Regions from separate parts of the Pseudoalteromonas sp. P1-26 genome, predicted to be linked through region 1. Evidence: riboswitches for the same ligand, from Rfam matches in the RefSeq annotation. Region 1 holds a riboswitch; the other holds the start of a gene.
The links. A riboswitch is a leader RNA that binds a small molecule or an ion and turns the genes downstream of it on or off. The one in region 1 is predicted to bind cobalamin.

Region 1 (16,473 bases):
TCCCCTTTCTTACTTACAACTTTACTCTCGCAAACTTGCTTCCCTAACCTTGTTATGCGATAAAGCGTTTTATATTTGTAATACAATTAAGGTGTGCTGTGTCTCGTAAGAAAACGACCAAGTCAAAAGGCTCTTCAGGTTTAAATCGTAAAAATAGTGAAGCATTTATTGCTAAGTTCTCTTCGCATCCAGATACACATCTATGCCCGTCGGGTTTAATGTATAAAGTGATTGATGATGTTGAAGGAGAACGCATATCAGAATTCGATACAGTGGTTATTAACCAACGTATTATGCTTGCTGATGGCAATGTGATTGCCGACAGTTATAAAGCCGGTATGCCCGAAGTGTTCGCTTTATCTGAAGCTATAGAAGGGTTAAGAGAAGGTTTATTATTAATGAATATCGGTTCTCGCTATGAATTTGTGATCCCTCCAGAGCTTGCTTGGGGTAAAAAAGGTAACGGTGGCAAGATTGGCGCAAATGCAGTGCTACATTTTGACGTTCGTTTAATGCGTCTAGCTTAACTCTCTTCGGATGAGTACTTTAGCATAAGTCGACAGGCTACTTAAAACGCGTTAACGTTCACTATTGGTTTACTGAGGAACATTATGGACGCATTTACTTCACGAGTTTACTTTCTTCGCCATGGTGAAATCGCTACGCCTGGAATTCTTTCTGGGCAAATCGATGTTGGTTTATCTGAGCAAGGCCTTGAACAAATGCGCCAAGCCTCTGCCGAGCTCATACATTTAAATGCCATATATAGTTCACCGCTAAAGCGTTGCTCAGTCCACGCTGATTATTTAGCAAATCAACACTCACTGCATGTACACTATTATAACGCGCTAAAAGAGTTTAATTTTGGTGATTGGGATGGCCAAGATTACCAACAGCTTTGGCAGCAAACGAGTAAGCCTCATATTGGTGATTTTTGGCAACACCCTTGGCAAGTAAAAGTGCCCAATGGTGAATCTATGGCTGATTTTTACGCTCGGGTAGAGGCATGGTGGCACACGTTTTTGCAATCATTGTGTGAATCTAAGCATGAACAGTCATTGGTAATAAGTCATGCAGGTGTGATTAAACAAATTCTCGCTATTGTATGTCAGATGCCAAAACAATCAGCCACGCATTTAAATGTTTTTCACCTTCCTTATGCGGGGCTTATTACACTCGATGTATATATAGATGAACAAGGACAAGCTTGGCCTAAAATTGTTTTTTAGCCATCTAGAGCGATATTCATTGAATTATTTACTTAGCCCGCCATAATACTCATATGCTATGGAATGGAGTGAAATTCTCCAGCTGTTCCCGCAACTGTAATCCATCTAAATAATGGTCAGCCAGATACTTAGCACTAACAATTAATCATCGAGCGGGTCAACTCACATCATTTTCTGGTACTTACCAGTGCTTTCTTGTGCGTTGCGATTACTCGCCAAGAGAGAATAAGCTTGCAACAAAATAGCCTTAGCGCTGCGCCATTAATATCAGTGTCTGATTTAAGTTGGGGTACTGCGAATAAAACGATACTTAAATCAATTAACCTTGAGTTAAAAGCAGGGCAGTTTATCGGTCTACTCGGCCCCAATGGGGCAGGTAAATCAAGCCTACTGCGTTGTCTTTATCGTTACTTGAAACCTCAGCAAGGGGTTGTGCTGCTGAGCGGTCAAGATATTTGGCAAATCAGTGCTGATGAATATGCAAAGCAGGTTGCAGTTGTTTTACAAGAGTCTCCATCGCAGTTTAATTTGTCTTTGTTCGATGTAGTGAGTTTAGGCTTAACACCTCATAAGCGGCTTTTCAGCGCCACGTCTGCCAATGATAAGCTGCGAATATATCAAGCGATAGAGCAGGTAGGTTTGTCTCATCATAGTGAGCAAGCATTTGATTCGCTCTCAGGTGGCGAAAAGCAAAGAGCTCTTATTGCACGCTCTATCGTACAACAACCTAAGTTGCTCATCATGGATGAGCCTACCAGTCACCTTGATGTTAAATACCAAATTCAAATAATGGAATTAGCAAAGTCCCTCGATGTGACAGTGCTTGCCTCTTTCCATGATTTAAATCTCGCAGCGAGTTTATGTGATGAATTATTGGTGATTGATGAAGGGCGTTTGGTTTGTCAGGGGCAACCAAAAGCGGTGCTTACTGAGCAGCTGTTGAGTGATGTATTTGGTGTCTGCGCAGCGGTATCTGCTCACCCGCAATCAAGCTCTGATAAGTTTATTCCGCACATCACTTATTTTTATGGCTATCAGACACAGGAGCATCAAAATGACTGATGCAATGCGTTTAAGTATCTGTGTTGTCGTAGGGCTTATTAGTTGTATTTTAGCATTGAGCTTTGGTGCTGCAAATACGCCACTGAGTGATGTTTTTAATGGTTTGTTTAGCCAAGATAGCGATGAATTTGTGCAGCGTATTATTTGGCAGCTGCGTATGCCAAGAACGGTGCTGGCATTTTTAGCAGGCTCAGGGCTTGCTCTGGCAGGACTAATTTTGCAGACCGTAACCCGAAACCCGCTTGCTGACCCTTACTTGTTTGGTATTTCTTCTGGGGCTTCATTTGGTGTGGTGTGCTTTATAGCCCTAACCGGTGTGAGTTTTGGCTTTAGTATGTCAGTTGCAGCATTTGCCGGAAGCTTACTTTCTATGCTGTTGCTTATTGCTATTGCAGGGCGTCGCCATGTTGGTCAAGTTGAAGCCATGTTACTCGCTGGTGTTGCTTTATCTTTTTTATTTAGTGCTCTGACTAGTCTGCTGCTTTATTTTAGCGACCCTCAAGCTATAACCGCTATTTTGTTTTGGACGATGGGCAGTTTTTCTCGTGCACAGTGGGACACTCTTTGGCTGCCGTTTACAGTAATTATTGCCTGTATGACGCTGATGATTGCATTTCGTCGTCAGCTTAATGCAATGCTGCTTGGTGATGAAAGTGCTGCAACCTTGGGGATTCATGTGCAACGCTTTCGGATCATGATGCTGCTGCTAAGTTCATTAATTACAGCTGTGCTTGTTGCTATGTGCGGTGGCGTTGGTTTTGTCGGCCTGATGATCCCACATATTGTGCGCTACTTTTCACCGCAAGGCAGCAGCCATAACTTAGTTATGACCTCCTTGGTCGGAGGTATTTTTATGGTGTGGGTAGATGTGTTATGCCGAACCCTATTGAATAACCAAGAACTACCCGTAGGTGTGATCACAGCCGCTATTGGTAGCGTGTTCTTTTTATTCTTACTTTATTTTCGTAAACAGAGCAGGTAGCTAATGTTTAATATCATGCCTATTAATCAGCGATTTTCAGCTGTAATTCAACAAAAAATAGACCTCAAAACAAAGCCGTTAGGAGCTTTGGGTCAGCTTGAAAGTTGTGCTAAACAATTAACGCTTATTTTTTCAAAGCAACTTGATAGTGAGCAGGCGCTAGTTGCCTTTAAACCTGTTATTTCAAACCCTTCTCTAGTTGTATTTGCGGGTGATCATGGTGTGGCAAGCCAAGGTGTGTCGATTGCTCCTAGATGCGTTACATCTCAAATGGTGGCAAACTTTGCAGCAGGAAGTGCAGCGATTAATGTATTTTGTCGCCAGCTTGGCTGGCAGCTAGAAGTTGTAGACGCTGGAACACTCAGTACTTCACACAATAAAAGTGTGCATAACCAGCGTTTAGGTGAAATCACTGCACCACTAAATACTGAAATGGCCATGTCACTTAGCCAGGTTGAAAAAGGGTTTGCATTAGCCAAACAGCGAGTTCATTCACTCTATGAGCAAGGTTGTAATACCATCGCCTTTGGTGAGATGGGTATTGGCAATACCACAAGTGCTGCGGCATTAATGGCTGCCTTGTTGTCGTTACCTGCTAGCCAATGTGTTGGTAAAGGCACAGGTGTGAGCGACGAGGTTGTTGCTAAAAAAATTAAAGTTGTTGAGCAAGCCCTTCAATTACACCAAGCTCATTTTAGCGATCCGCTAATGACGCTTGCGGCATTAGGTGGTTTTGAAATTGTACAGATCACCGGTGCTATTTTAGCTGCTGCGGAGCTTGGCATGGCAGTGATCGTGGATGGCTTTATTTGTACTGCTGCAGCGCTTGTTGTAACTCACATTAATGCAAACGCTCGTGATTACATGTTATTTGCTCATGCCTCTGATGAACAAGGGCACAAAGCAATGCTCAATGCCTTGCACGCATCACCTTTATTGCAGCTTGATTTAAGGTTAGGAGAGGGCACTGGGGCTGCGCTTGCCTTACCTTTACTGCAAGCATCTTTGGCGTTTTACAATGACATGGCAAGTTTTGCCGATGCCAATGTTGAGCAAGTTGTCTGATATGAGCGCTGAACAACACACTTCTGACTCTACCCCAAGTCAGTTTCAACTATTTTTACTGGCGCTTAGTTTTTTAACGCGTATACCCGTTAAGTTAAACTTTGCAGTATCGAGTCAGGCACTCAATCAGGCCAGCCGTTATTTTGCATTGGTCGGCGTGATTTTAGGTGTAGTTTTAGCGCTGAGTTTTTTACTGCTAAGTTGGTTATTCCCCGCAGCCATTTCAGTTGCCTTAGTTATGGCGTTTAGCTTGATAATCACAGGGGCATTTCATGAAGATGGCCTTGCTGATGTCTGGGATGGCTTTGGTGGTGGTTGGCACGTTGCAGATAAGCTGAGCATTATGAAAGATAGTCGCTTAGGTACCTATGGTGCAGCGGCGCTTGTGATGGCCTTATTAATTAAATACCAAACACTCGTTGCACTTAGTGAAGTAACCAGTACTGTGATTATTGCACTTGTTTTAGGGCAAAGCTTAAGTCGGGTTGTAGCAACAAGTTTAATTGCAGGTATGGACTATGTAAGTCAGGACGCCACATCTAAAGTAAAGCCAATTGCGATGCATTTAAGCACGCAAAGTTATCAAATACTGCTAGCAACTGGCGGTGCGGTGTTAGCAATTGCATGGTTGTTTTTTGGCTTTACTTTAGGGCAATTATTAATCCTCATCAGTGTGCTTTTTGTTACTCGTTTACTATTAAAGCGCTGGTTTGAAAAACAGTTATCTGGCTACACCGGCGATTGCTTAGGAGCAGCCCAGCAAGTATCTGAGCTTGTTACCTACCTTTGCTTGGTGAGTTTATTATGAGCCAGCAAAATACTTTAATTTTAGGTGGTGCTCGCAGCGGTAAAAGCCGTTTTGCTGAGCAGCTGGCAACAAATTCAAACAAGCCGCTTATCTACATCGCCACAGCCAATGCGGGTGATGAAGAAATGACAGCCCGAATTAATAGGCATCAAGCTGAGCGGGCTAAGCATTGGCAACTTGTTGAAGAGCCTTTGTATTTGGCTAAAGCACTACAACAACATAGCCAAGCTGAAAACTGTATTTTAGTGGACTGTTTAACGCTGTGGTTGAGTAATTGCCTATGCCAGCAGGGTGAAGCATTTTGGCTTGAGCAAAAAGCGTCCTTACTCGATGTGTTATCGCAATTGCCGGGTGAGGTTATTTTTGTCAGCAATGAAGTGGGTCATGGCATTGTGCCGCTCGGTGAATTAAGCCGTCAGTTTGTTGATCATTCAGGTTGGTTGCATCAAGCCTTAGCACAGCAAGTTGCACGTGTTGAGTTTGTGATTGCAGGTCTTGCACAAACCTTAAAAAGAGAACAATGATGAAAACAATAATGGTGCAAGGCACGACCTCAGATGCAGGTAAAAGTACTCTTGTAGCAGCACTTTGCCGGATCTTTGCTGAGCGAGGCATAAAGGTTGCGCCCTTTAAGCCACAAAATATGGCGTTAAATAGCGCTGTAACCGCAGATGGTGGCGAGATAGGTCGCGCACAAGCTTTGCAAGCTGTAGCGGCAAAAGTCCCCGCAGAAGTCGATTTTAACCCTATCTTATTAAAACCTAACAGTGATACTGGGGCGCAGGTAATCGTTCATGGTAAAGCGCTGTCGAATATGGAAGCAGGCAGTTATCACGACTACAAAAAAGTGGCGATGGATGCAGTTCTTACTTCGCAGCAGCGCTTAAGTGAGCGTTTTGAATTACTGGTTGTTGAAGGTGCTGGGAGCCCTGCAGAAATTAACCTGCGCGAAAACGATATTGCCAATATGGGTTACGCCGAGGCGGTAGATTGCCCAGTGATCATTATTGCCGATATTGACAAAGGCGGTGTGTTTGCTCATTTAGTCGGAACGTTAGCCTTGTTGTCAGAATCAGAGCAAGCACGAGTAAAAGGCTTTGTGATTAATCGTTTTCGGGGCGATATTGCGTTATTGCAAGGTGGCCTTGATTGGTTAGAGCAATACACCAATAAGCCAGTACTTGGGGTATTACCTTATTTACATGACTTAGCACTAGATGCTGAAGATGCCGTTGCTATAACTAATCAGGTCGATAAACCGCAATTATGCATAGCAGTGCTGCTACTTCCTCATATTAGTAATCACACAGACTTTGATGCACTGCGACTACAACCAGAAATCGATTTACAGTATGTACGTCATACTCAGGCTATTCCAAGTGTTGATCTGATTATTATACCGGGCAGTAAAAATGTACTCAGCGATTTAGCGTTTTTAAAAAATGAAGGTTGGCATAAACAAATAACACGTCATTTACGCTATGGCGGTAAAGTGCTTGGAGTATGCGGTGGGCTGCAGATGTTAGGTAACTACCTTGCTGATCCACATGCAGTGGAGTCTAATTTAGGCAGCGCAGTAGGGCTTGGGCTTGCTGACTTTGAAACGCAATTAGGGCAACAAAAAATACTAAGCCAAGTCTCTGGCATACTTCATTTAAACAATAGCGATAAAGCAATATCTGGTTATGAAATTCACGCCGGGATCAGCCAAGGGCCAGCACTTGAAAAGCCATTTTTGAGCTTTAATGATCACCCAAGTGGATTCAAAGTAGATGGTTTTATTAGTGATGATAACCAAATAGCAGGTACTTACTTACATGGCTTGTTCGATACCCCTGAGGGCGTATCTGAGCTAATAACTTGGCTTGCAACAAATAACCAAATTAAACCAATTGATATTAATTTAAACCGTGAACAGCAGTTAAGCCGTTTAGCAAACGTGGTAGCAGAGAATCTCGATATTGAACAAATCATCAATATTTATGAGAACTTCAATTTAGAGACATAAGGAACAACAATGAGCGAACAGAATCAAGATAAGCACCAACAACGCCAGCAAAAAGTAAAAGAAAAAGTCGACGAACGGATTGCTGCTGCACAAAAAGAGCAGGGTATTTTTCAGGTTATAACTGGCAACGGTAAAGGGAAATCGACTTCTGGGTTTGGTACTGTTGCACGTGCGGTAGGTCACGGAATGAAAGCAGCTGTGTGCCAGTTTATTAAAGGCACATGGGAGTGTGGTGAACGCAACCTACTCGAAAAAGCAGGGGTTGAATTTGTTATAATGAACACCGGTTTTACTTGGGAAACACAAAATAAAGAGTCAGATACTGCTGCTGCGCAAGTGACATGGCAAGAAGCGAAAAGAATGCTGAAAGATGAGTCGATTAACCTCGTTATGCTCGACGAAATAACCTATATGATCACCTACGGCTATATTGATTTAGACGAAGTGCTAGAAGCAGTTAGCTCTCGTCCTGCTATGCAATCGGTGATAATTACAGGTCGTGGTGCGCACCGTAAACTGACCGACTTAGCTGATACAGTCAGTGAAGTCAGAAACGTAAAACACGCTTTTGATGCAGGGATCAAAGCACAAAAAGGGTTCGATTTTTAATATGAGAACCATCAAGTTTGCACTCTTAGGGGTTTTATTTTATTTACCTGCATTGGCTCAGGCTCATGAAATTAAAGAGCCGCAGCGTATCGTTGCCTTAGCACCGCACATCGTTGAAAACCTATTTGCGATTGGAGCAGGAGAGCGCATTGTCGGTACCGTTGACTATGCAGATTTTCCTCAGCAAGCGAATGATATCGAACGGGTCGGCGGCTATTACGGCATTAACATGGAAAAACTGTTGTCGTTAAAACCAGACCTAGTTCTGGCTTGGAAAACGGGTAACAAAGCCGAAGATCTCGCTTACATTGAAAAATTAGGTATTCCGGTAGCGTACAGCAATCCAAATCAGGTTGATAATGTGGCTGATGAACTACGTAAACTAGGCACGCTTACGCATTTGCAAACCAAGGCAAATAAAGTAGCTAAAGAGTTTGAAACTAAACTCGAAGCTATTCGTACAGCGCAAGAAGGCAAACCGAAAGTGTCGGTGTTTTATCAATTATGGCCTGAGCCGATGATGACAGTTGGTGGAAATACTTGGATCAATCAGCTATTAACTATTTGTCATGCGGATAATGTGTTTGCTAATAGCGATACAGACTACCCGCGCATTAGTATTGAAAATGTATTGGTTGCCAATCCAGAGGTAGTGATTATTCCAGATGAAAAATCGAAAAAGCCTCAGCCTAAAATTGATTGGCGACAATGGCCTGAATTACCAGCGGTACAGCATAACCAGTTTATTAGTGTAAACGCAGACTTATTGCACCGTTTTACAACCCGTATGCTTGATGGTTTAACTGATATGTGTGGTAAAATAGATGTTTCTCGTCAGCAAATACAGGCTTCAAAATGATCGATTGGCAAACATTTCTAGATACCGAGCTTGCTAAGCCCTACATGCAAGAAACCTTGCAATATGTGGCCGATAGACGCGCAGCAGGCGTTACCGTTTATCCGAAAGACGAACAGGTATTTTCAGCTTTTGATGCTACACCTTTAAATGAAGTTAAGGTGGTTATTTTAGGCCAAGATCCTTACCACGGAGAAGGGCAAGCCCATGGTTTGTGCTTTTCGGTATTACCAGAGGTTAAAAAATTACCACCGTCTTTGAAGAATATGTACAAAGAGCTGGCAACTGATATCGATGGTTTTGAGATCCCTCATCATGGCTATTTGCAAAGCTGGGCTGAGCAAGGCGTGTTCTTACTCAACACGGTATTAACTGTTGAGCAAGGGCAAGCTCATTCTCATAAGCACCTTGGTTGGGAAAAATTTACTGATACAGTAATTGCGCTTATTAATCAGCACTGTGACGGTGTGGTGTTTGTGTTATGGGGGGCACATGCTCAGAAAAAAGGTAAACACATTGATACCTCGCGTCATCATGTGATCCAAGGCCCGCATCCATCACCGCTTTCTGCACATCGTGGCTTTTTTGGTTGTCAGCATTTTTCAAAGACAAACCAGCTACTTACTGATCAAAATAAAGCGCCAGTAAATTGGTCGTTGCCGCAAATGCAAAAGGCCCTTGCGGGCCTTTAATTAAAAGTCTAATTCATCAAGCTCAATGCTGTCTGTGAAATAGTCTAACTCCTGTAGTTCTTTGCGAAGTCTATGCTTGTCTTTCAAAGCTTCGATTTCGCGCCATTTTCTCTTTTTATTTTTTGTAGAGGTCTTTTTTGTTTTACTAGGACCTTCTAATATTTCTAAAATATCGTCTAGGCTATCCATGAACTTCTCCTATTGATTTTTTGAACCTCGGAAATACCTATACCACAGGCTGCTCAAAAATAGAATAAAAAAGTGACAATACTGTTACAGAAGTGTGATTGATAGATGAATAGATCAAAGGATTAGTTATTTTAGAAACAAAAACGCCACCTAGCGGTGGCGTTTAAAAAATGCTGTAATTTGAATTACATTGCTTTAAAGCGTGCTTCTAATTCAAGCTGTGCTTGTGCAAAAGAGCGAATACCCTCAGCAAGTTTTTCTGTCGCCATAGCATCTTGGTTATGTAACCAACGGAACTGGCTTTCAGTTAGTGGTGCTGGTTTTTCTTCAACAGTAAAGTCGCTCTCTAGTAGGTACTCTTGTGCATCCGTTAATTGGCCTAACTCCTCTAAAAGACCTGGGCTAATCGTTAACTTATCACAGCCAGTAAGTGCGATGATCTCGCCTGTGTTACGGAAGCTTGCGCCCATAACAACTGTTTTGTAATCGTGGCGTTTGTAGAATTCGTAAATGCTACGTACAGATTGCACGCCTGGATCGTTTAGCGGATCAGTTGGTTTTTCCATACCGTTAGCAACGTGCCAGTCTAAGATACGGCCAACGAATGGTGAAATTAAAAATACATTTGCATCGGCACATGCGCGTGCTTGTGCTTCAGAGAATAACAGCGTTAAGTTACACTTAGTGCCTTCTTTTTCAAGCTGCTCAGCGGCTTTGATACCTTCCCACGTTGATGCAACTTTGATTAGGATTTTATCTTTGCTAACACCTTCTTTTTCGTAAAGGCTTAGTAAAGTGTGGGCTTTATCGATAGTCGCTTGGGTATCAAATGATAAACGTGCGTCTACCTCTGTTGAGATATAGCCCGGTACGATTTCGCTAATTTCTTTACCAATTAATACAGCAAAGTAATCACATGCTAACTCAAGTTGTTTAGCTGCATCTTGCTCGGTTTCTTTGGCATATTGCCACGCTTTATCTAAATAAGGCTTATACGCTTCAATTTCACTGGCTTTTAAAAGTAGAGATGGGTTTGTTGTTGCATCTTCTGGTTGGTGCTTTTTGATAGCTTCGATATCACCTGTATCTGCAACAATAGATGAATGCTGTTTAAGCCTTTGTAGTGCTGAAGTCATTTGCTTTCCTCATTCCAAGCAAGTTAAAAGAAAATCCATTATAGCGGCCTTTATGCTGCAACACTATGACAGTGTTTAATAGGTCAAATGTCCTTAATACAGAAAACTAGAACATTATGTATGAAAAGAACAGCGGATAAAGGCAGGACGAAACAAAACGTGCATTTTGATTCAATTAATGTTGAAATTGACATCAAACAAATTACAAGTCAATAGCTAAGTATGATCACTGTTATTTCACCTGCAAAAAATTTAGATTACGAAACACCAGCCACGACCGATAAATTCACTCAACCTGAATTACTCGAGCACAGCGAAGAGTTAATGTCAGTTTGCCGTGATTTAACACCAGCGCAAATTGGTAGCCTAATGAAAATCAGCGATAAACTAGCTGGTTTGAATGCGGCACGCTTCGCCGAGTGGTCACAGCCATTTACCCAAGACAATGCAAAACAAGCCGTGCTAGCCTTTAATGGTGATGTATACGGTGGCTTAGATGCGCAAACTCTAAGCGGTGCTGATCTTGATTATGCACAGTCGCACTTACGTATTTTGTCTGGCCTTTATGGTGTGCTTAAACCATTAGATTTAATGCAAGCTTACCGCCTTGAAATGGGCACTAAGTTAGAAAACCCACGTGGTAAAAACTTATATGAGTTTTGGGGCAGTGTTATCGCCGAAAAGCTAAATACAGTGCTTGCTGAGCAAGATAGCAAATACTTGGTAAACCTTGCTTCGAATGAGTATTTTAAAGCGGTTGATAAAAAAGCATTAAACGCACAAATCATCACTCCACATTTTAAAGACTGTAAAAACGGTCAATATAAAGTGATTAGCTTTTATGCGAAAAAAGCTCGCGGCATGATGGCACGTTACATCATTGAAAATAAAATCACCCAATTAAGTGATTTAAAAGATTTCACTGTGGCGGGTTATTACTTTAGTAGCGATGCAACAACAAAAGAATTAGAGCCTGTTTTCTTACGAGAAGAGCAGAACTAATTTTTTAGTAAAATGAATTAGAAGAGCCGTGCTTAGCACGGCTTTTTTATGGTTTTAATACTCTAAATTAGAAATGGCGTTCATCTTGCTAAGTACTTTGTTGAGCAATTAATTCAACAAGGTACAAAAATGTTAAAAATTCCGACAGTAAGTGAAGCCGAAAAGCTGATAGAAGAAAAACTCGGTGGCTGGGTTGATATCATCATAAGCCATATTCCAAACTTTATTGTCGCAGTAATTATTACTATCGTGTTTTCATTGCTGGCGCGTATCGTTGGGTCAATGCTCAGAAAGCTATTACGCCGCTCGTTAGAGTCATCGCAAATAGCAGACTTAATGTCATCGATAGTAAAAGTCATCGTGTTATGCGTAGGCTTATTTGTAGCCCTTGATTTCTTGGGTCTTAGAGGCACTGTCACCTCATTACTTGCTGGTGCTGGTATCGTAGGTCTTGCAATTGGTTTTGCCTTTCAGGACATGACAGAGAACCTTATAGCGGGTATTGCCATGGGTATTCGCAAACCATTTAAAACAGGTGATGTAATCCGCACCGAAAGCGTGTTTGGTACCGTTAAGGCGATTAACCTTAGAAATACCCTCATTGAGAACTTTTATGGGCAACTTATCTTAGTGCCTAATAAGATTCTATTTAGAAATATACTCAGTAACTACAGTACCTTAGGTGTGCGTCGTATCGAAGTGCCTGTAGGTATTTCGTATGCTGACGATCCAGAACAAGCCGCTGAGGTGATTGTTAAAAAAATCAATGAGTTTGATTTTGTGATTAAACAAGAAGAAACCGCCGTTTACGCCGAAAGCTTTGGTGATAGCAGCGTTAACTTACTAGTTTGGTTTTGGATTAAATACCCCGGCGAAGCAGATTTCATGACCGTTCGCCACAAGGCTGTTGTGGCAGTTAGAAACGCTCTAAGCGAAGCTGACATGACCATCCCATTCCCAATCCGCACGTTAGATTTTGGCATCAAAGGCGGCGAGAAATTAAATGCCATGATAAGCGAAAAACAGCAAGATAAAGACGCTGAGGCACCGCAAACCGATGAGTAAAATTTACTGACTCATCGGCGTGATTTACACAGGGAAGTGTTTGAGGGGTGGGGGAGAGTTTATTTTTGACTAGATAAAGTGAATGGTTTTTGCCTCTAAAAACTTTTTGTCCAAATACAAGCTTGCTCTCACTTTTACTGTTTATTAGAAATGATTGGCGTTTTATTTGTTAGAAATTAACCCTCGCGCGAAATAAATTTCACGCCTACGGTGAGCTATTTTTGACTTAGAGCTTAAAATTTACGGTTTAAAGCTGGGTTCCCGTGTTAGGTTTCGCTACACTCAAACCAACCTACGGGCTTAAAGTTTTTGTCCTACAAAAAAGCGCAAGCAGTTTAACTGTTTGCGCTTTTTATTTATTTGTTATATCAAAGATTAGTGAAGGATACGTGCTCTGATTGTACCTTCAACAGCACTTAGCTCTTTAAGAGCGACTTCAGATTGGTCTGTATCGACATCAATTACAACGTAACCAATTGATTCGTCAGTTTGTAAGTACTGGGCTGCGATATTAATGCCGTGCTGTGCAAACGCTTGGTTAATTTGCGTTAGAACACCTGGGCGGTTGTGGTGCACGTGTAATAAGCGGCTGCGGTTTGCAAGCTCTGGCAGTGATACTTCAGGGAAGTTAACTGCAGTAATAGTTGAACCATTATCTGAGTACTTAGCAAGTTTGCCTGCTACTTCAATACCGATATTTTCTTGTGCTTCTTGTGTTGAACCACCAATATGCGGAGTCAAAATCACGTTATCGAACTCGCGCAGCGGTGATACGAACTCTTCATCATTTGATTTTGGTTCTACAGGGAACACGTCGATTGCAGCGCCGCTCAGCTTTTTATCTCGAAGTGATTCTGCTAATGCATCGATATCAACAACAGTGCCGCGAGAAGCATTGATCAAGATGGCGCCTTGCTTCATTACTTCAAGCTCAGCCATACCAATTAGGTTCTTCGTTTGCGGTGTTTCTGGTACGTGTAAGCTAATAACGTCAGCACGTTGTAGTAACTGAGTTAGGTTATGAACTTGTGTTGCATTACCCAGCGTTAGCTTGTCTTCGATATCGTAAAACTCAACGTTCATACCGATATTTTCAGCCATGATACCTAGCTGTGTACCAATGTGGCCGTAACCAATAATACCTAACGTTTTACCACGTGCTTCAAATGAGCCGTTGGCAGATTTTAACCAACCACCGCGGTGTGCTAGGGCATTACGCTCTGGAATACCACGAAGTAATAATAAGATTTCACCAAGTACTAATTCTGCTACAGAGCGTGTGTTTGAGAATGGTGCGTTAAATACCGCAATACCACGTTCACGCGCACCTTGTAGATCGACTTGGTTAGTACCGATACAGAAGCAGCCGATTGCGACTAGCTTTTCAGCTGATTCTAATACCGCTTCATTAATATGAGTGCGAGAACGAAGGCCTACAAAGTGCACATCTTTAATGCGCTCAATGAGCTCGTCTTCAGGTAAGGATGTTTTTACGTAATCAATATTACTGTAGCCATTACGCTTAAGCGTTTCTACAGCACTTTGGTGCACGCCTTCCAGCAAGAGAATTTTAATTTTGTCTTTTGCTAACGATACCTTACTCATATCCTCATTCCTATTTACTTTATTTGCGGCCCATTTTTGGTGCCGATGATGACTTTATCTGCGCCGCGATGGGCAAATAAGCCGTTTGTTACTACACCAACAATCTGGTTGATTGTTAGTTCTAATTCTTTGGCGTTGCTGATATCTAAATTGTGCACGTCTAAAATGACGTTTCCGTTATCTGTTACAACACCTTCGCGGTAAACAGGGTCACCGCCTAGTTTTACTAGTTCACGAGCTACATAGCTGCGTGCCATTGGGATCACTTCAACCGGCAGTGGAAATGCGCCTAATGTTGTAACTTCTTTAGATTCATCAACAATACAAACAAATTGTTTTGCTACCGCTGAAACGATTTTCTCGCGTGTCAGGGCTGCACCACCGCCTTTGATCATCTCATTGTGTGGGTTGATTTCGTCTGCGCCATCAACATACACATCTAGGCTTGATACATCGTTTAGTTCGAATACTTCAATCCCCAGTGCTTTTAACTTTTCAGTTGAAGCCTCAGAGCTTGAAACCGCACCAGTAATGGTGTCTTTTACTGTATCAAGTGCATCAATAAAGTGATTCACTGTAGAGCCTGTACCTACACCAACAATGGTATTTTCGTTTACAAACTCTAGGGCTGCCCAGGCAGCGGCTTTTTTTAATTCATCTTGCGTCATAATTATGTGCTCAGTTAGCTGTCAGAGAGGGCCTATAGTATACAAACAGTTTGCTTACCATTGGTAGATTTTCTCTGGGGTTATAATGTGTTTTAACGGTACATCCCACGATTCAATTGGCAATGCTGAAACATGCTGACATTGATGGGCAAGGCCTATCAAAATCGGTTTTTGCCAGTTTTCTTGGTAATACCGAGCCAACGTTTTGTCATAAAACCCACCGCCCATTCCTAAACGGTTACCTTGATCATCAAATGCCACTAATGGCATAAGTAAAATATCAAGCTTGTCTAAAGGGCATATTTGACTGCAATTTAACTTGGGCTCCAAGATACCATAGCGGTTTGCAGTCATGGGTGAATTTTCTTCATACCTCTGAAAGTATAAAGTTGTGCCATTGAAGGGGTGGATAATAGGCAGATATAAATGCTGCTCTTGCATCCATAATTCTTTAATTAACAATGAAGTGTCTAATTCGCCATCATTGCTGAAATAAATGCCAATATGGGCGTTTTTAGGTGTTTTTAGCGATTTTAAGTGTTGAGTAAAATTCACTTTTAGCGCAATTGCTGCATTTTTTTGTTGTTCAACAGTCAGTGAATTGCGCTTTTTTCGAATAGATTGTCTGATTTCTGCTCGTGTGTTGCTCATGTCAATATTAGTGTTAACTTTCTAAAAAGGAGAAAAGTTCAGGGAAAAGCTCCACTACACCCAAAATGATCAATAACACAATGACCATTGCAATAAGCGAATAGAGTAGGGTATTTGAGCGTTTTTTAACAGGCTCTGTTAATTCGTCTTCAAGTAGCAAGTCATCTTCTTGCCAGCTATCGTCGCTATCAGCAACGCTGTTATTTTCAAGCTCAGGTAAACGCTGCTCTAAGTCATCAAGTTTTTCTTCTAGCCGAATAAGACTACTGGTGATGTAATCGAGGGCATCAAAAATACGTTCTTCACGCTCTTTGGCCTGTGCAGCTGTATTGTCTGATTGGCTGCTGGTGGCTGCTTGGTTAATCGGTTGGAGCTTGGCTTTAATGCCAACACTGGCGAGTAACTTTGCTTGTTTTAGTGCTTTATCTTGCTCGCTTGGTGCAAATAATGGCTTATGCTCAAACAGGGTCGCAACTTTGTCTTTTGTTGTTTTTAGTTTTGAAGCTAGTTGTTCTGTTGCTTGTACTTGGTCGACACCGGCTTCAAGCCCTGCAAACATTACGCGAAATTTTTCTGCCATTTGCTGATTATCCAAATCCTTAAATCAATGACTTGAGTATATACCCAAAAAGATTAGTGGAAAAACAAAAGCCCGTATAAAACGGGCTTTTTCTATTATGGTTTTGCAAATACGCTGTTTAGTATTTTGCTGCTTTGCCTTCGGCTGGTAGTGATTTCAGGATGAAATCACGTAAGTCATTATTTGATGACTCTAAATCTGCATGACGTAAATACATCATGTGACCACTGCGATAGCCTTTAAAGCTTAAACGATCTTTCATTTTG
Region 2 (16,473 bases), on a different contig from region 1:
GTATTTGAGTATTCAAAGTAGCTTTTTAATAGGCTCTCTTTCGAGCCAAAATAGCTTTCTACGCCTAGCGTATAAAATGGCTCACTTGGAGCTAAGCCACTTTCATTTCGACCCATTACTTCAGCATAAAATGCCACAGGTTGCGCCGCTAAAGTGGTTGAGTACTTAACATCTAAGCTCGTTAAACGGTGTGTTGATTCACTGCTTTCGAGTGTAACAGGATCAATTTCGAGGCTAGTTAAATAATCAGAGCCAGCACTATTAATTGCAATTTCAAGGCCTGTTAATGGGGTACTTGCAAATCGGAGCGCCCAAAAGTCACCGTCATCTGAGCTATTTAGATATGGCTTTTGTTTGGCGTAAATACCCGTTAACTGCCAGTTACCGATAAATGATAACCAACTTGGGCCGACATATTGGGTATTTGCTCTGGTAAAGCGCACGCCTTTCATTGGCGCCGCATTATTTGATAGTAGTAGGGCGTTATCGTTACTTGGCCCCCACCAATGACTAACTTGCTCCGCACTAAGTGACCAATTACCCAGGAGTACGGCTAAATAGCTATCTTGGTAAGTAACATGCTGCTTATCAAGGGCGTCATCGGCATAATTTACACTCACTTTAGCGCTAACACGCTTTCCTGTGATTGAACCATAACTATTTATACCGCTTTCTTGCTGGTGGCGTTTACCAAACCCTTGCTGAGCGAGAGGTTCGCTGTTGTAGTTTAGGCGAATACCTGAGCTGCTTTTTTGTTTAGCATTATCAAGGGCATGCTTAACATGCTGGTAGGCAAATAAGCTTTGCTCATCTAGTTGGCTTGTATTGGCAACGTCTAGGTCGCGTGCGATACCTTGCCACATTAATGGGTAGCTATTAATAGGCTGTTTAATAATGCCTTGGTTAAATAGCATTTCGATTGAAGCGCGAAGTAACGGGTCGTCACTTTCTATCCATGGCCCAGCAACACTTGGTGCAGAGATCATTAGTAATGCAGTTAAGCTAATGAACTTTTTTAATTTCATCCGTGAATTTTATCCTGTAAGGCTTTAGCTACAATAGGGTCAACAAACTCGCTCACATCGCCATTGTGGCGTGCGACTTCTTTGACGAGAGTCGATGAAATAAATGAATTTTTTTCTGCCGGTGTTAAAAATACACTTTCTAGATCTGGATTCAGGCGACGATTCATATTCGCTAACTGAAATTCATAGTCGAAGTCAGACACCGCACGAATACCACGAATAAGCACTTCGGCTTTATGGTCCCGAGCTAAATCAGCTAATAAGCCTGAAAAACCAATTACACTCACATTATCAAGATGCGCCAAAATTTTATTAGCAAGCTCAACGCGCTCATCAAGAGTAAAGCAGGGTTGCTTACTTGGGTTATGCGCAATGGCAACAATTACTTTATCGAACATTTTTGCCGCGCGATGAATTAAGTCTGTATGGCCATTTGTAAGTGGGTCGAAAGTGCCCGGATAGATTGCAGTAACGTTCATAACTATCAGCGATTTATAAATTTGCCTGCTATATTAACAGTGTTTTCTCGACTATGCAGCTTAGAAAATACGCGTATCGGATTAGGAACCTTCACCTATATAAGGTACTAAGCCGATTGAGGTTAATATTTTTCAAGGTAGTATTTAATTGTCGCGCATTTGTTTATACTGCTCGGCTGGGGACCGTAATAATCATAAAAAAACAGAGTAAATAGGCTATGAGCACAAAGGACAAAATCATACACACCAGCATCGAATTATTTAATCGCCACGGTGAGCGTGCCATAACAACCAACCATATCGCTTCGCATATGGGGATAAGCCCAGGTAACTTGTATTATCACTTTAAAAATAAAGAAGATATTATTCGTCACATTTTTGCTTTGTATAGCGACCATCTACACACTCACTTTAAGCCACTGACTCCAGACGATGATGCGCTAGAAAACCTGGCGGGCTACCTAGATTCACTGTTTGAACTCATGTGGCGCTTTCAGTTTTTCTACGACAACTTAGGCGATATTTTATCTCGTGATGAAGAGCTGAAAAAAGGCTACATTGCGTTTCAAGCTGAGCTTTTAGAGCAAGTTAAAGATGTACTGTTTGCATTACGTGAAGGCGGTGTTATTTGCATTGAAGACGAAGATGTTACAGAGCTTGCGCATATGCTTAAAATGACCGTAAGCTTTTGGACGCCTTACATCAAAGCTCGCCGCTTAAGTGGTGAACTTGCCAGAGCTGATATTTATAACGGTATTTTAAAAGTATTACTGCTATTAAAAGCTCATTGCACCGAGCAACATCTAGAGCAAGTTAACCAATTAAGAGCCAAGTATTTGGCCCTTGCTGAAACAGAGCAAAGCGAACAATAATCCCGCAAAGCAGTTTATTTCCTAGACGCTATAATTTTTGTTATAATCGCGCGCCCTTGAGGTTGCTATACCTTAGGGCGTGTGAAATCCACAGTCTAAGAGTGAACTATGCTTAAATTTATCGTCAAATTACACCCTGAAATCGCGATCAAGAGTAAATCTGTTCGTAAGCGTTTTACCAAGTTATTAGAAAATAACATTAAGATCGTTTTGCGTCGTGTTGACGAAAAAGTTCAGGTAAGAAACAACTGGGACAATATCTCTGTTGTTAGCTTGCTAGAATCTGAGCAAGTTCGCTTAGATATTATCGATGGCTTAAAACGCATTCCAGGTATCGTACAGTTTATTGAAGTAACAGAAACAGACTTCGACTCAATCGACGATATTTACCAAAAAGCACTTGAACTAATCGGCCATACGATTGCGGGCAAAACCTTCTGTGTGCGTTGTAAACGTTCTGGTAAGCATGATTTCACATCGAGCGATGTAGAGCGCTACGTAGGTGGTGGTTTAAACCAGCATGTTGAAGGTGCGCGCGTTAAGTTATCTCACCCTGAAGTGACTGTTCGCTTAGAAGTACGTGATGATAAAGCATACATTGTTACTCAAACTCACTTAGGTATGGCGGGCTTCCCGCTGCCAACACAAGAAGATGTATTGTCGCTTATGTCGGGTGGTTTTGACTCTGGTGTTGCCAGCTATCAAATGATCCGTAAAGGTGCACGTACTCACTTCTTGTTCTTTAACTTAGGTGGTGCTGCGCACGAAATCGGTGTTAAGCAGGCGAGTTATTATATCTGGAAACAGTTCAGCTCTACTCATAAAGTGAAGTTTGTTACTGTTGATTTTGAACCTGTTGTAGCAGAAATCTTAGAGAACGTTGAAAACAGCCAAATGGGTGTTGTGCTTAAGCGAATGATGATGCGTGCCGGTAGCCAAGTTGCAGAAAAACTAGGTGTACAAGCACTAGTAACTGGCGAAAGTATTGGTCAGGTATCAAGCCAAACATTGGCTAATTTGAGTGTGATTGACCGTGTGACAGAAACTTTAATCATTCGCCCGTTAATCCAACACGACAAGCAAGATATAATCAATATTGCGCGTCAAATCGGCACGGCTGAGATGGCAGAAAGCATGCCTGAATACTGTGGCGTAATTTCTAAAAAGCCAACAGTTAAAGCTAAAATCAAAACTATTCTTGCTGAAGAAGCTAAGTTTGACTTCGACGTGCTAAATACAGTTGTTGAAAATGCGCGTGTGATGGATATTCGTGATATCGACACCGAAGCAAAAGAAGAAGTGAAAGAAGCTGAGTCTGTATCTGATTTACCTGAAGGGGCGGTTGTTGTTGATATTCGCTCACCTGATGAAGAAGATGCAAACCCACTAGAGCTTGAAGGTATTGAAGTTGTGCATTTACCTTTCTTCCGCTTAGCGACTAAATTTGGTGACTTACCAAAAGATAAAGAATATTACTTATACTGCGCTAAAGGTGTGATGAGTCAGCTTCAAGCGCTGATCTTGCACGAAGAAGGCTTTAGCAACGTAAAAGTGTATCGCCCGTAAGGGATGCTAATAAAAGCGCGACATGTTCGCGCTTTTTTAATGTCTGAAATAATTACGAGAAACGAGAAGCTAGTAACTTTACTCTTTCTCCTTTCCCCTTGTAGCTTAACTTTTTACTCTTTCCCCTAGTAACTAGCAGCTAATTAACTTTTTATTTTTATCATGCTCAGCATGGCCTGATTATAGGGAGTTTTTACCCCTAACTTAGCGCCTTGCTCGCACACATAACCACAAATTGCATCAATTTCAGATTCTCGATTATGGCTGATGTCTTGCTGCATAGAAGAAAAGTTTTCAGCGGTGGCTGTCATCACAGAATAGGCTTGATCCAGCGCCTCGCTGAGTTTTACTTTAACCCCTTGTTTATTGGCGACTAGGCACGCTTCATTAAGTAAATTAATAATGCGCGTGCTAAATTGCGGTGCACGTAGCTGGCCATTTTTTACGTTATGAATCGCTGTTAACGGGTTAATAGCAATATTCACTAACAGTTTTTGCCATCGCAATGAGTGAATATCATCGCTCACAGAAAAGTGTGGTAAGTAACTAAACTGCTGCTTAAGTTCACCGAGGTTTTCGCTTGCAGCTGCATTACATGCACCTAACACGCTTTCACCATTACCTGTATGGCTCACACTATAAGGCGTTGTTTTAAAAGCAGCTAAACGCGTTGTTAAAAAAGCTAAACCTTGCGTTTTTAAAAGCTGAGCATTCAGTTCATCAACATTCCCCATGCCATTGTGAGAAAGAACGATTTGGCATGTTTTACTGAGGTAAGGTTTTACTTGTTCAAAGGCAGTTTGCACCTGAAATGCTTTTACTGTTATTAACACCAAGTCAAAGGGGTCCGATTGACTTAGCTCTTTGTGGTGAATAAGGCGAGCTTTAATTGGGTGTGATTTACCATTACTCGTTTGATAAAAACGCGTGGTCAGGGTTGGCTTACGGGTCAGCAATGTAATGTCATGTTGTGCTGATAAAAAATGACTAAACAATAGGCCAATTGCACCGTCGCCAACAATTAAAATGTTAGCCATTACGTTGCTTACTACCTAAATGAAAACCAAGTTTAATGATAAAGTAGCTAACTGCACCGATAAAATCAGCGACAAAATCCCCAACCGAAGCTTGACGATAAGGCAGCATATCTTGCATAAACTCTATGGCTGCACCATATCCGGCTAACAGTAAAATTTGCACCATAAGTGGCAATTTAAAGGCTTTATCCATCACCATGGCCAGTACAAAGAAAATACCAAAATGCGCTACCTTATCAACGTGTGGAAAGAGGTTGCTCACCCCTTTAATTTCTTTGGCAAATAAAATTGTAAAGCCAATAATACTGGCTAAAAAGATAACTTGGTAAACACGCCTTGTCACAATAAACCCTAAAAAATGCCGAAATTGAATGGCCAGTATATCAAACAATTTTTGCATCGCACCTGAACAAGTCGGATAAAAATAGAAAGAATCGACAAATAAGCGTTATAATTGCCAACCATAAATGAATTTAAAAAAGACTATGTTAGGAGAACCCCATGCCTTCATTTGATATTGTTTCTGAAGTAGAAATGAACGAAGCGCAGAATGCAGTAGATAATGCAAAGCGTGAACTGGAGACGCGTTTTGATTTTCGTGGTGTTGATGCATCAATCGAACTAAGTGACAAAGTAATCAAGTTAAAAGCAGAAGCACCACAACAAGTTATGCAACTTTTTGACATTCTTGCTGCGAAAATTTCAAAGCGTGGCTTAGATGTATCTAGCCTTGAGCTTAAAGATGAGTCGCGTAGCGGTAAATACGTAATGCGTGACGTTGCTCTTAAGCAAGGTATCGAAAAAGACGTAGCGAAGAAAATCGTTAAGCTAATCAAAGATTCAAAGATCAAAGTACAAGCTGCCATTCAAGGTGAAGAATTACGTGTAACTGGTAAAAAGCGTGATGATTTACAAGAAGCAATGCAAGTTGTTCGTACTGCTGATTTAGGTCAACCATTCCAGTTCAAAAACTTCCGCGATTAATACTCTATGTTTTTAGCTTTAAGCTGTAAGTTTTAAGCTATAAGCCTACAAGTTTCTGAACTTTACAAGGAGCGTATTTTGAGACAAATATTAGGTTACAGAGAAAAAGATATCTTCTAGCTATTTTCAGCTAGAGGATATTTATGTCAGTAAAAAACAAAGCAATAGATCGTAATAAACACGGTAAAATAAACAGAAAATACACAGGCCCACACAGTACTTATTTTTACCAACAAACACCAAGTTGGTGGGTGAAAATGACGATGACCAAGCCAAGAAGACGTTTAAATAAAGCTCTTTGTAAGCTTGTGCTGAATGGTGCTGACCCAGAAGGAATTGTTTTTCCGTTAGGAAACTCGAAACCTCATGAGTATTTCTGGTAATCATTGTTTTAAAAAGCCAATCAGCCATGCTGATTGGCTTTTTTACTTTCGGCTTACAGCTTAAAGCTTAAAATTTCATTTTGGCAGTATAGCCGTCCATTGACTTTCTTCCCCAAAATCATCACAATAACGGCCTATTTTCGAGGTGCTTGCTGTATCTTCAGATACGTTTTATTTCAAAGGGTGAAATAGTCGCAAGATAATCGGGAAGTCGGTGCGTTTTCAGGGAGAAAACAATGCCAACACTGCCCCCGCAACGGTAATGTATATGCCATGCATTTACAGAGTCCGGAGACCGGCCTTGAAGTAACTTACTATTCGCGTGTGCGGTGGGCACAGGCTAGGGGATATCATGCTAAATAAATCTGCGTTAGGCGTAGCGGTTGCTGCTGCGTTGTCTTTTTCTGTATCTGCTGACGAGCAATCGATCGAGCACATCACAGTTACTGCCAATAAATTCGAACAATCAATTAATGATGTATTAGCCAGCGTTACTGTTATAGACCGTGCTGATATTGAAGCAAGCTATGTTCGTGACTTACCAAGCTTACTGGCCACTCAGGCAGGCTTTCAAATTAATGCCAATGGTGGTTTTGGGCAAAGCTCAGGTGTGTCATTACGTGGTGCAAGTTCTCGTCATACGCTAATTTTAATTGATGGTGTACGCACCGGCTCTGCAACACTTGGCTACAAAAGTATTAGCAATATTCCTTTAAACAGTATTGAGCGTGTTGAAGTAATTAAAGGCTCACGTGCTGCTGTATATGGTTCTGATGCGCTAGCTGGTGTGATTAATATCATTACGCGTAAAGCACAAAATACGACCTTAGATGTTACTTTTGGCTCAGACTCTTACCAAGAGTACCAAGTAGCGACAGGTGGTCAGTTTGCGGGTGTTGATATTGCCGTTAATGCCGGTTATGAAAAAACAGATGGGTTTGATGTCCTACAAGGCTTAGCGCCAGATGAAGACGGCTACGAGAACAAAAACCTTGGCTTTAATCTAGGTTATCAAAATGAGCAGTTAGGTGAGTTTTTAGCACAAGCACAATACTCAGAAGGCGAAGCAAAATACGACAGCGCTTATAGCCCTGCAGAGAGCACTGTAGAAAAAGGCGAGTTCGAAAATTACCAAGCTTCATTAGGTTGGAAAAAGGCTTTCGAAAAACACAGCCATGCCATTGATATTGCTATATCAAGTGACAGTTCAGATGACTCACGCATTGATTACACGGGCGCAACGGTGGTTGATAAGTTTGAAACTGAGCGTGAACAAATCGATTACAATGGCCAATACTTTTTCAATCAAGCGCTGACTCTTAGTGGCGGTTTGAATTGGTATAAAGATGAAGTGAACACTAACTCAGGTACTTACTTAAAAGATAGCCGTGAAGTATTCGCTGCGTTTGTTGGCGCTTATTATGACGACGAACACGTGCTGGCAAACCTAACCGTTCGCCAAGATGATGATCAGCAGTTTGGTGATGAAACAACTTACACCGCAGCTGTTGGTTATCACTTAAATGACATCGCGACATTCCGCGTAAGTCAAAGTACGGGTTTTAAATCTCCAACATTTAATGACCTATATTACCCTGGCTCAGGTAACCCAGAGTTAAATCCTGAAACATCAGATAACCAAGAGCTTGGTTTATCACTCAATGTGAATGATATCAGCTTAGATATTGCGATTTTCCGCAGCGAAATCGACAACAAAATCGCTTGGGCACCAAATGCATCAGGGCAGTGGATCCCAACCAATATAAACGAAGCTCGCCACGAAGGTGTTGAGTTTAGCTTTAAAAACCAAGTGTTTGGCTTTGATCACAGCTTTAACTTTACCTATCTTTCAGCGGAAGATACTGAGACAGGTCAGTCACTAACCTATGTGTCAAATCACAGTGTGAATTGGTCATTAAACAAAGCATGGGGGGATTTTGATGCCGGTATCGATATGCAATACCGTGGTGACCGTGATGGCAAGTTAACGCACTTACCTTCGTATACGTTATGGAATTTAGTAGGTCACTACGAAGCAACTGACAACTTAACTGTGTCACTACGTGTAGAAAACCTATTCGATAAAGAGTACAACGCCGTTGACGCCTATGGTACAGACCTAGATGGTGATTACATCAACGACGAATTTTATTACTACAACACGGCCGAGCGTCGCCTGTTTGTAGGTGCCCGCTATCAGTTCTAATAACTCTTAAAGTCAGCTGAGTTGTTTACTTATAGCTAGTAATTGACATTAATTTGCCCGTTGATGTCATTAGTCTTAAGTTAAAACAAGCTCAGCGTTATTATTAGTTCTGCGTCTAAAAGCTCGCTACCTACTTAGCGGGCTTTTTTCATTTTAGTTTATCTGCGTAATACTGTTCGAACTTAGCAAGCTTAGGGGCAATCAGAATACTGCAATAACCTTGATTTGGGTTTTCATTGTAATAGTCTTGATGGTACTGCTCTGCAGGGTAAAAGTTTGTAAGCGGGCTAAGCTCGGTGACAATCGGCTCACGAATTTGCTTTTGTAAGGCATCAATCATGGCTTGAGATTCTGCTTTTTGCTTTTCATCATGATAGTAAATAACACTTCGATACTGGGTGCCGACATCATTACCTTGGCGGTTTAACTGTGTGGCATCGTGTAAAGTGAAGAACATTTCAAGTAGGGTGTTATAGCTTACAATACTGCTGTCAAAATCGAGCTGAACCACTTCAGCGTGACCCGTTAAGCCAGTACAAATTTGCTGATAACTTGGGTTTTCAATCTCACCGCCGGCATAGCCAGAGCTGACATTAAGCACGCCTTTTACACGTCTAAATGCAGCATCAATACACCAAAAGCAGCCGCCGCCAAAAGTAGCGATTTGTATGTTGTTATCCATATTTCACTCCCTTACCGTTTTGCTGACTATAGCCGAAAAAACAAAACGCCGTAAAGACGGCGTTTTGTTAAAGCTTAAGCTCGTTTAAATTTCTTCTAACGGCTTGTCTTTTGCTTGTTGTTCTAACTTGCTCTGCAAGTACTCAGGCGACTGGGTATTTCGAGCAAGTGCGCTGTATGCTGCAGGTACTACGAATAAGGTCAGTAAGGTTGCAACAATAACACCTGTAAATACCACCACACCAATTACCATGCGACTTTCTGCACCTGGGCCACTTGCAAGAACTAGCGGTACCGAGCTCATCACTGTGGTTAGTGAGGTCATAATAATTGGGCGTAAACGTTGTGTCGCAGCTTGGCTAATCGCTTCGTTAAACTCAACGCCTTTATCGCGCAGCTGGTTTGCAAACTCAACAATCAAGATACCGTTTTTCGCACTTAAACCTATCAGCATTACGATACCAATTTGGCTGTAAATATTTAGAGTAAGTCCGGTGTACCACAAGCCAAATAACGCACCCACTAAACCAAGTGGCACAGTAAGCATGATCACAAATGGGTGAATAAAGCTTTCAAACTGGGCTGCAAGTACTAAGAAGGTGACTGTCAGTGCTAGTATGAATACATAGGTCATTGCAGATGCGCCTTCATAGAACAGCTGCGATTCACCCTTGTAGTCAATTGCACCGTCGATGTCGTTTTCTTCTGCTGCCACTTGATTTAAGAAGTTAAGCGCTTCTTCTAGGGTATAACCATCTGCTAAGTTCGCACTTAACGTAATTGCGCGCATACGGTTATAACGGTTTAAACGCGATGCAGTGGCTTCTTCTTTTAAGCTAATTAAGCTATCTAGCGGCACTAATTCACCACTGCGTGATTTTAAATAGATATTTGAGATATCAGTCGGATTAGCAAAGTCTTCTTTGGTGCCTTTTAAAATCACATCGTATTCTTCACCACGATCGATAAATGTTGTTACGCGGCGTTGGCCTAACATGGTTTCGAGTGTGCGGCCCACATCCGATACAGAAACCCCTAAATCAGCGGCTTTGTTTTTATCAATGTTGATTAAAAACTGCGGGAATGTTTCTTTGTAATCATGATCGATTCTTACCAAGCCTGGGTTTTTCTCAGCACGCTTAATAATACGGTCTCGCCAATCGGCTAGCTGGTCGTAATCGTTACCTTGCAGTACAAATTCAATCGGGCGAGATGAACCACCGCCACCAATACCACGGCGCATAATGGCAAACGCACGAACATCGGTCACTTCAGTCATTTTACCGCTGATTTCATCCATTACTTCCCATGTAGAGCGCTTACGCTTATCCCAGTCGGCCATACCAATGATAGCAACACCACCTTGGCCGCCCCATCCAGGTACACGAACAAGCACTCGGCTCAATTCACCAGACTCAGAGTAAGGCATTAAACGTTCTTCAATTTTTGCCATGTTTGCAGCGTTATTTTCATAACTCGCGCCCTCAGGGCCACTCATCATGATAAAGAAAGTACCGCGGTCTTCTTTTGGCGTAAGCTCTGAAGGCACTTTCTGAAACAGCATAAAGCTGGCAACACCAGCCAAAATCATAGTCAGTAGTAAGCTCCACTTACGGCCCATATTTGAAGCCAGAGAGTTACGATAGGCATTTTCGATTTTGTTAAAGGTTCTATCCATCCACTGGCTAAACTTGCTTTCTTTTTCTGAAGCTTTTAATACTTTAGAACAAAGCGCCGGAGAAAGGGTTAATGCCGTAATACTAGAAAAGAACACCGCGGCACTTACTGCCATCGCAAATTCTGTGAATAGGGCACCAATACGGCCATCCATAAACACCAGCGGTACGAACACCGCAATCAATACGAGGGTAGTGGCAATAATTGCAAAGCCAACTTCACGGGCACCACGAAACGCAGCAAGCAGTGGTGGTTCACCCAGTTCTATACGGCGGTGAATATTCTCAAGCATTACAATCGCATCATCTACCACTAAACCGATAGCAAGCACGAGTGCCAGAAGAGTTAACAAGTTGATTGAGTAACCCATAGCGAGCAAGAACATAAAGCTGCCTACTAACGCCACTGGTACGGTTACAGCAGGTACTAGGGTTGCGCGGATATTGCCTAAAAATAGGTAAATAACCAAGACAACTAGCGCCATTGAAATCCCAAGGGTTCTATACACTTCATCAATAGACTCTTTGATGAAAATTGATGAGTCATAGCTGTCTTGAATGGTGGTGCCTTCTGGCAGGTTACGCTTAATTTTTTCAAGCTCTGCGCGGGCATTATCAACCACCGTTAGGGTATTGGCTTTGGCTTGTTTTACAATACCCAAACCAATCATATTACGGCCATTGCCACGGAATAAGCTTTCGTCGTCAGCAGCTTCTAAGTGAACATCAGCCACTTCACCTAAACGTACTAAATAGCCATCATCGCCACGTTTGATTACTAGGTTTCGAAAGTCTCGCTGATCTTTATAACTACGCGCGGTACGTACTGTAAAATCACGGTCGATAGATTCGATTTCACCGGCAGGTAATTCAACGTTTTCAGTGCGTAAGGTGTTTTCAATATCGCTACTGGTAATACCGCGTGCTGCCATCGCTTTACGGTTTAACCAGATTTTCATTGCGTATTTACGCTCGCCACCAACGCGTACGTTAGAGACACCATCAACAACGGCTAATCGGTCAACAATAAAGCGCTGTGCATAATCAGATAACTGCAATGAATCCATAGTGGTACTGTTTAGTACAAACCAGGCAATTGGGCTTTCATCACTATTTGACTTAGAGACCTCTGGTGGGCGAACTTGCTCAGGTAAGCTATCAAGGGCACGGGCTACACGTTCGCGTACATCGTTTGATGCGGCATCGATATCGCGGCTGATATTAAACTCAATGGTGATATTTGAGCGACCATTTCGGCTTGATGAGTTAATACTTTTAATGCCTTCGATACCCGAAATGCGGTTTTCGAGTACTTGGGTGATTTTCGTTTCAATAATCTCTGCGCTGGCACCTGTGTAATCAGTGCTAACGCTGACAATCGGTGTTTCAATATCTGGGTATTCGCGAAGTGGTAGCATAGAAAATGCCACCAAACCAAAGGTAAGTAACAACAGGTTTATTACGATCGCAAAGACCGGGCGTTTAACGCTAGTATCAGTAATTTTCATGTTTAGCCCTTGATACTTACTTTGCTGCCAGTACGGATCTTAATGATGCCTTCAGTCACTACTTGCTGACCATTTTCAAGGCCTTTATCAATAGCTACCCAGCCATTGTGACGACCCGCCACATGTACTTCGACTTTGTTAGCAACGCCATCTTCAATTTGGAACACGTAGTGTTTGTCTTGCTGAGGAATGACGGCTTTTTCTGGCACCATTAGCGCTTGGTTTGAGCTTAACTCTAGTGCGGTGTTTAACAGCATACCTGGGCGTAAAAGGCCTTTTTCATTGATAAAGCTTGCAGTCACTTCAACGCTACGAGTGACTGAATCGATACGCGAGCTAATATGCGTCACTTTACCGTTAAAGGTTTTATCTGGGTAAGCATCGTTTTGTGTCATCACTTTCATTCCTAGCTGTAACTGCGCTAGGTATTTTTCAGGTACTTTAAAGTCGACTTTAATGATGCTGATATCATCAAGGGTGGTGATGTTTGTAGTATTGCTAACATAAGTACCAATTGAAATTTCACGCTTACCAAGTAAGCCAGAAAAGGGTGCTTTAATCGTCATTTCGGCAAGTTTTGTTTTAGCGCTTTCAAGTTGTGCTTCGGTTGCGTCTACGCGTGATAGCTGCTCTTCTAGTAACGATTTAGCCGTAGCCTGTGAGCGAGATAGCTCAGTAAGGCGTTCAAGTTGACGGCGTTCTTCACGTAAATTAATGCTTAGCTCTTTCACTGCTAACTCTTCTTCTTGAGATTGCAATTGAACCAGTTTTTGACCTTTACTTACTAAGTCGCCATCATTGAAAAAGATATCGGTAACATAATCGCTTTGTGCACTGCGAATATAAATAGCTTGGTTAGCACGAGCACTACCAATTGCTTCTATTAGCACAGCATTTTCTTCGGCTGTAACAGTGTGCGCTGTCACTTGAGTTGCACGGTCGCCAAAGTTGCTTTGCTCACCTTGGCTTGAAGGTAAATACAAATAAATACATAACCCTAGTAAAAGGGTAATAATAAAAGGAAAAAGTGCTTTACCAGATTGTGTAGAATACATCATCGTGTTACCAGAAAATTAGTTGAGTGTAGTGTACAAAATTAGTACGTGCCCCGTATGTCAGGTATCTCATAAATTTGTGCATTTGGCGTAAAAGTTAAAAGTTCGGCTAGTTTGTTCCTTTATTGTGACTAAAAGAGAGGTTTTAGTATGGGTAAAGAGCCAAAATGTAATTATTGTTTAACGCTTAGAAAGATAGTTTTGGTCACAATTGTGATGTTTATTTTTTACTTTTCTGTTTATGGATAAGAAACCTCCTGCACTTAGAGTGCGCGCACAAGCATCCCGCCATGGCAGTGAGTTTTTAATTGTTGGTGGTATTGGGTTAATCATTATTATGCTAGTTAACCTATTGAGGCCCGGTGAAATTAGCATTGTTGAGATTTTTATAGCCACAACCTGCATAGCGGCAATTTTTGTTGGCTTTTTAAAAACTCAAGAACCATACTTTAGCCTAACATTTACTCAGAATTTACTTATTTATCATCACAAAGTTGGGAATTGGCAGCTAAATCATGCTAATTTTCATCATAGTGGTATACCAAAAGTGGAACAGGGCTTAGAATACCTTGAGTTAAATGCAGTTGGTATTAAACTCAATAACATAGATGAATTTTTAACACAGATTCACCCAAGAATTGCCGGACGATTACTAATAGAGCAGCGTCATCTATTTATGCAAGTTATTCAAAAACATTGCAAAAATGGTGATTGCCCATCAAAATGGTTAATAGAAGAGACGGACTACACTGCCCCAAGTGGTCAGCTTTACAAAGGATTGATTGCCATGTTTGCCAATCGTACGCAGCATTTAAGGCAGTTGACAGGATACGATTTATTATTGCCTGCCAATGTACTTGATGTTGATATTTGGCAATTTAGTGCTGATTTGAATCGTTGGAAACTGAATCCTAGTGAGTTTATAGAGACTCGCTTACTGAAAAAGTAAGCTATAGGTGGCAGTAAGTAGTAGGAAAAGGCTATGAGTCAAGAACGTTCTTTTATTAAAAGCGGTCGAAACACAATTATACATAAAGATAAAAAACTCGACTTAGTGGTTGTGAATGGTGAGAACCATCCACGAATTAAAGTTACTCAAAACGGTTTAGAGCCGTTTAAAGAAGATCTGCCAAAAAACCGTCGTGAAGCCAAAGAACGCTACTTAGAGATGGTGTATGTATCAAGCCCAGATGTATTTGCAGAAGAAAAACGTTTGTTGTTTATTCAAGCCCTTGATGGCAGAGAGTACAAAGTTGATTACAGTAAAATAGGCACTAAGCTCTTCGTACGTATTCACCAAGATAGTTATTTATAATTCCTAGTCTGGCACTTTAATTGCTTGTTATTAGCTTATTTGGCAGTCGGCCATGACCGACTTTGCATTTTAAGGTGGTAAACATGAGATTAGTGCCTCTTACCCTAGTTGCATTAACGACATTAACAGCCTGTGGCGGCGGTGGTGGTTCGAGTGATTCGAACCCAGTCGCAGCAACAGTTAATGCAGGCTCAGATCAGCAAATTATTGAAAAAAGTGAATTTACTGTCTCTGCCCAAGGCTCCCCAGCTGATGGCACCTTTACTTGGGAGCGAGTCAGTGGCCCCGCACTAGAAGGTTTTCCTGCAGAGGGCGCAGAACAAACCATTACCGCGCCTGATATTAAACTCGACTCTGAACTTGTTTTAAAAGTGAATTATCAAACCGATGGGCAACTTGTTTCCGATCAGGTCAGTATTTTTATTACATCAAATAATCAACTGCCTGTTGCAGTGATCACGCAAACAGCTCCAGAAGAATTGCCATCACAATATAATGATGTGATCACATTAAGTGGCGAGGAGTCTGCTGATATTGATGAAAATGGCTCAGTTGACAGTTACTTGTGGACTCAACTTGATGGCCCAGATTTAACGGCTGACAGTTACAACAATCAAACCATTAGCTTTACTCACCCACTACTTGAATCAAATACAGCGATGACATGGCGTTTAACTGTAACGGATGATGAAGGTGGCTCAGCAAGCACTGAAGCATCGTTTACCTTAAACAAAACCGTTGAGGTAATTATTGCGGATGCAGGTGAAGATCAGCAGGTTATTGAGTTTGATACCGTAACCCTTGATGCCAGCAATAGTGAAATTGTGACGGCAACAAAGTCATGTTTTTGGGAGCAATTAACAGGCGAAACTGTGACCTTGGCAAACCAGAACCAGTGTATCACGACGTTTGTAGCCCCAGATGTTGATACCGATTCAGAGCTGAGTTTTGAAGTTACCGTGACTGACAGTAAATCGCGAAGCGACACAGATACTGTGATAATTGATATTAGCCCAAAACCACTTGGTTTAATTAACGATACAGGCATGAGTGATTGCTATAACAACTCACAAAAAATTAATTGTGACAGCGAAGACTTCCCAAGCCAAGACGCCGATGTAGGTCGTGATAGTGTCGCAAACCAACTAGATAAAGTAGGTCAGGGCGACTTAGCGTTTGATTTTACTAAAATGAATGAATTTGCCGACGAACTCCCTGATGATGCTACCAGCTTTAGTTGTGTTCGAGATAATGTGACGGGCCTTATTTGGGAAGTAAAAGAAGCCAGTTCAACATTACCACCGTCGACAGCTGATCGTGCAGCAACAAACCATTATAGCTGGTATTTAAATGGTTCAAGTGGTGTGCAAACGGGTAGTGTGCAAGGGGCTGCCGGCTCTACTTGCCCAAGCACCAGTGACTGTGGCCTGCAAACTTACATTAATGATGTGAACAGCAGCGATTTTTGCGGTGGTACAAATTGGCGTGTGCCAACTTACACCGAATTATTAGGGTTATTAGATTATGCCAAGCAAGGTGAGCCTACATTGCTTAATAGTGATTTCTTCCCTAATCAACCAAGTGATACTCAGCTAAGCAGTGATAGTAGCTCATTCATGCCTTATTGGACTTCACAAACAGCGGCAGATGGTACGAGTTTATCGCAAGCTTATATTATCGATATGA

Region 2: another riboswitch for cobalamin. It lies ahead of AN394_RS11300 (TonB-dependent receptor domain-containing protein); the one in region 1 lies ahead of AN394_RS01335 (ABC transporter ATP-binding protein).

Annotation. Positions count from the first base shown of each region.
Region 1 covers NZ_LKDX01000002.1:565-17,037, forward strand. The annotation lists gene AN394_RS01325 (FKBP-type peptidyl-prolyl cis-trans isomerase) at 99-527, shown strand; gene AN394_RS01330 (histidine phosphatase family protein) at 612-1,229, shown strand; cobalamin riboswitch at 1,242-1,380, shown strand; gene AN394_RS01335 (ABC transporter ATP-binding protein) at 1,461-2,291, shown strand; gene AN394_RS01340 (iron ABC transporter permease) at 2,284-3,273, shown strand; gene cobT (nicotinate-nucleotide--dimethylbenzimidazole phosphoribosyltransferase) at 3,277-4,338, shown strand; gene AN394_RS01350 (adenosylcobinamide-GDP ribazoletransferase) at 4,292-5,146, shown strand; gene cobU (bifunctional adenosylcobinamide kinase/adenosylcobinamide-phosphate guanylyltransferase) at 5,143-5,670, shown strand; gene AN394_RS01360 (cobyric acid synthase) at 5,670-7,154, shown strand; gene cobO (cob(I)yrinic acid a,c-diamide adenosyltransferase) at 7,164-7,763, shown strand; gene AN394_RS01370 (cobalamin-binding protein) at 7,765-8,622, shown strand; gene ung (uracil-DNA glycosylase) at 8,619-9,311, shown strand; gene AN394_RS01380 (DUF3545 family protein) at 9,312-9,500, opposite strand; gene tal (transaldolase) at 9,686-10,636, opposite strand; gene yaaA (peroxide stress protein YaaA) at 10,859-11,638, shown strand; gene AN394_RS01395 (mechanosensitive ion channel family protein) at 11,768-12,703, shown strand; gene serA (phosphoglycerate dehydrogenase) at 13,079-14,308, opposite strand; gene rpiA (ribose-5-phosphate isomerase RpiA) at 14,323-14,976, opposite strand; gene AN394_RS01410 (5-formyltetrahydrofolate cyclo-ligase) at 15,031-15,627, opposite strand; gene AN394_RS01415 (hypothetical protein) at 15,641-16,207, opposite strand; gene AN394_RS01420 (S10 family peptidase) at 16,326-16,473, opposite strand, start outside.
Region 2 covers NZ_LKDX01000020.1:18,954-35,426, reverse strand. The annotation lists gene AN394_RS11340 (capsule assembly Wzi family protein) at 1-1,025, opposite strand, end outside; gene coaD (pantetheine-phosphate adenylyltransferase) at 1,022-1,504, opposite strand; gene AN394_RS11330 (TetR/AcrR family transcriptional regulator) at 1,723-2,376, shown strand; gene thiI (tRNA uracil 4-sulfurtransferase ThiI) at 2,485-3,942, shown strand; gene AN394_RS11320 (ketopantoate reductase family protein) at 4,086-4,979, opposite strand; gene AN394_RS11315 (VanZ family protein) at 4,972-5,322, opposite strand; gene AN394_RS11310 (YajQ family cyclic di-GMP-binding protein) at 5,481-5,963, shown strand; gene AN394_RS11305 (hypothetical protein) at 6,107-6,346, shown strand; cobalamin riboswitch at 6,511-6,665, shown strand; gene AN394_RS11300 (TonB-dependent receptor domain-containing protein) at 6,699-8,552, shown strand; gene msrA (peptide-methionine (S)-S-oxide reductase MsrA) at 8,701-9,234, opposite strand; gene AN394_RS11290 (efflux RND transporter permease subunit) at 9,319-12,417, opposite strand; gene AN394_RS11285 (efflux RND transporter periplasmic adaptor subunit) at 12,420-13,472, opposite strand; gene AN394_RS11280 (DUF2982 domain-containing protein) at 13,714-14,421, shown strand; gene AN394_RS11275 (hypothetical protein) at 14,455-14,787, shown strand; gene AN394_RS11270 (DUF1566 domain-containing protein) at 14,871-16,473, shown strand, end outside.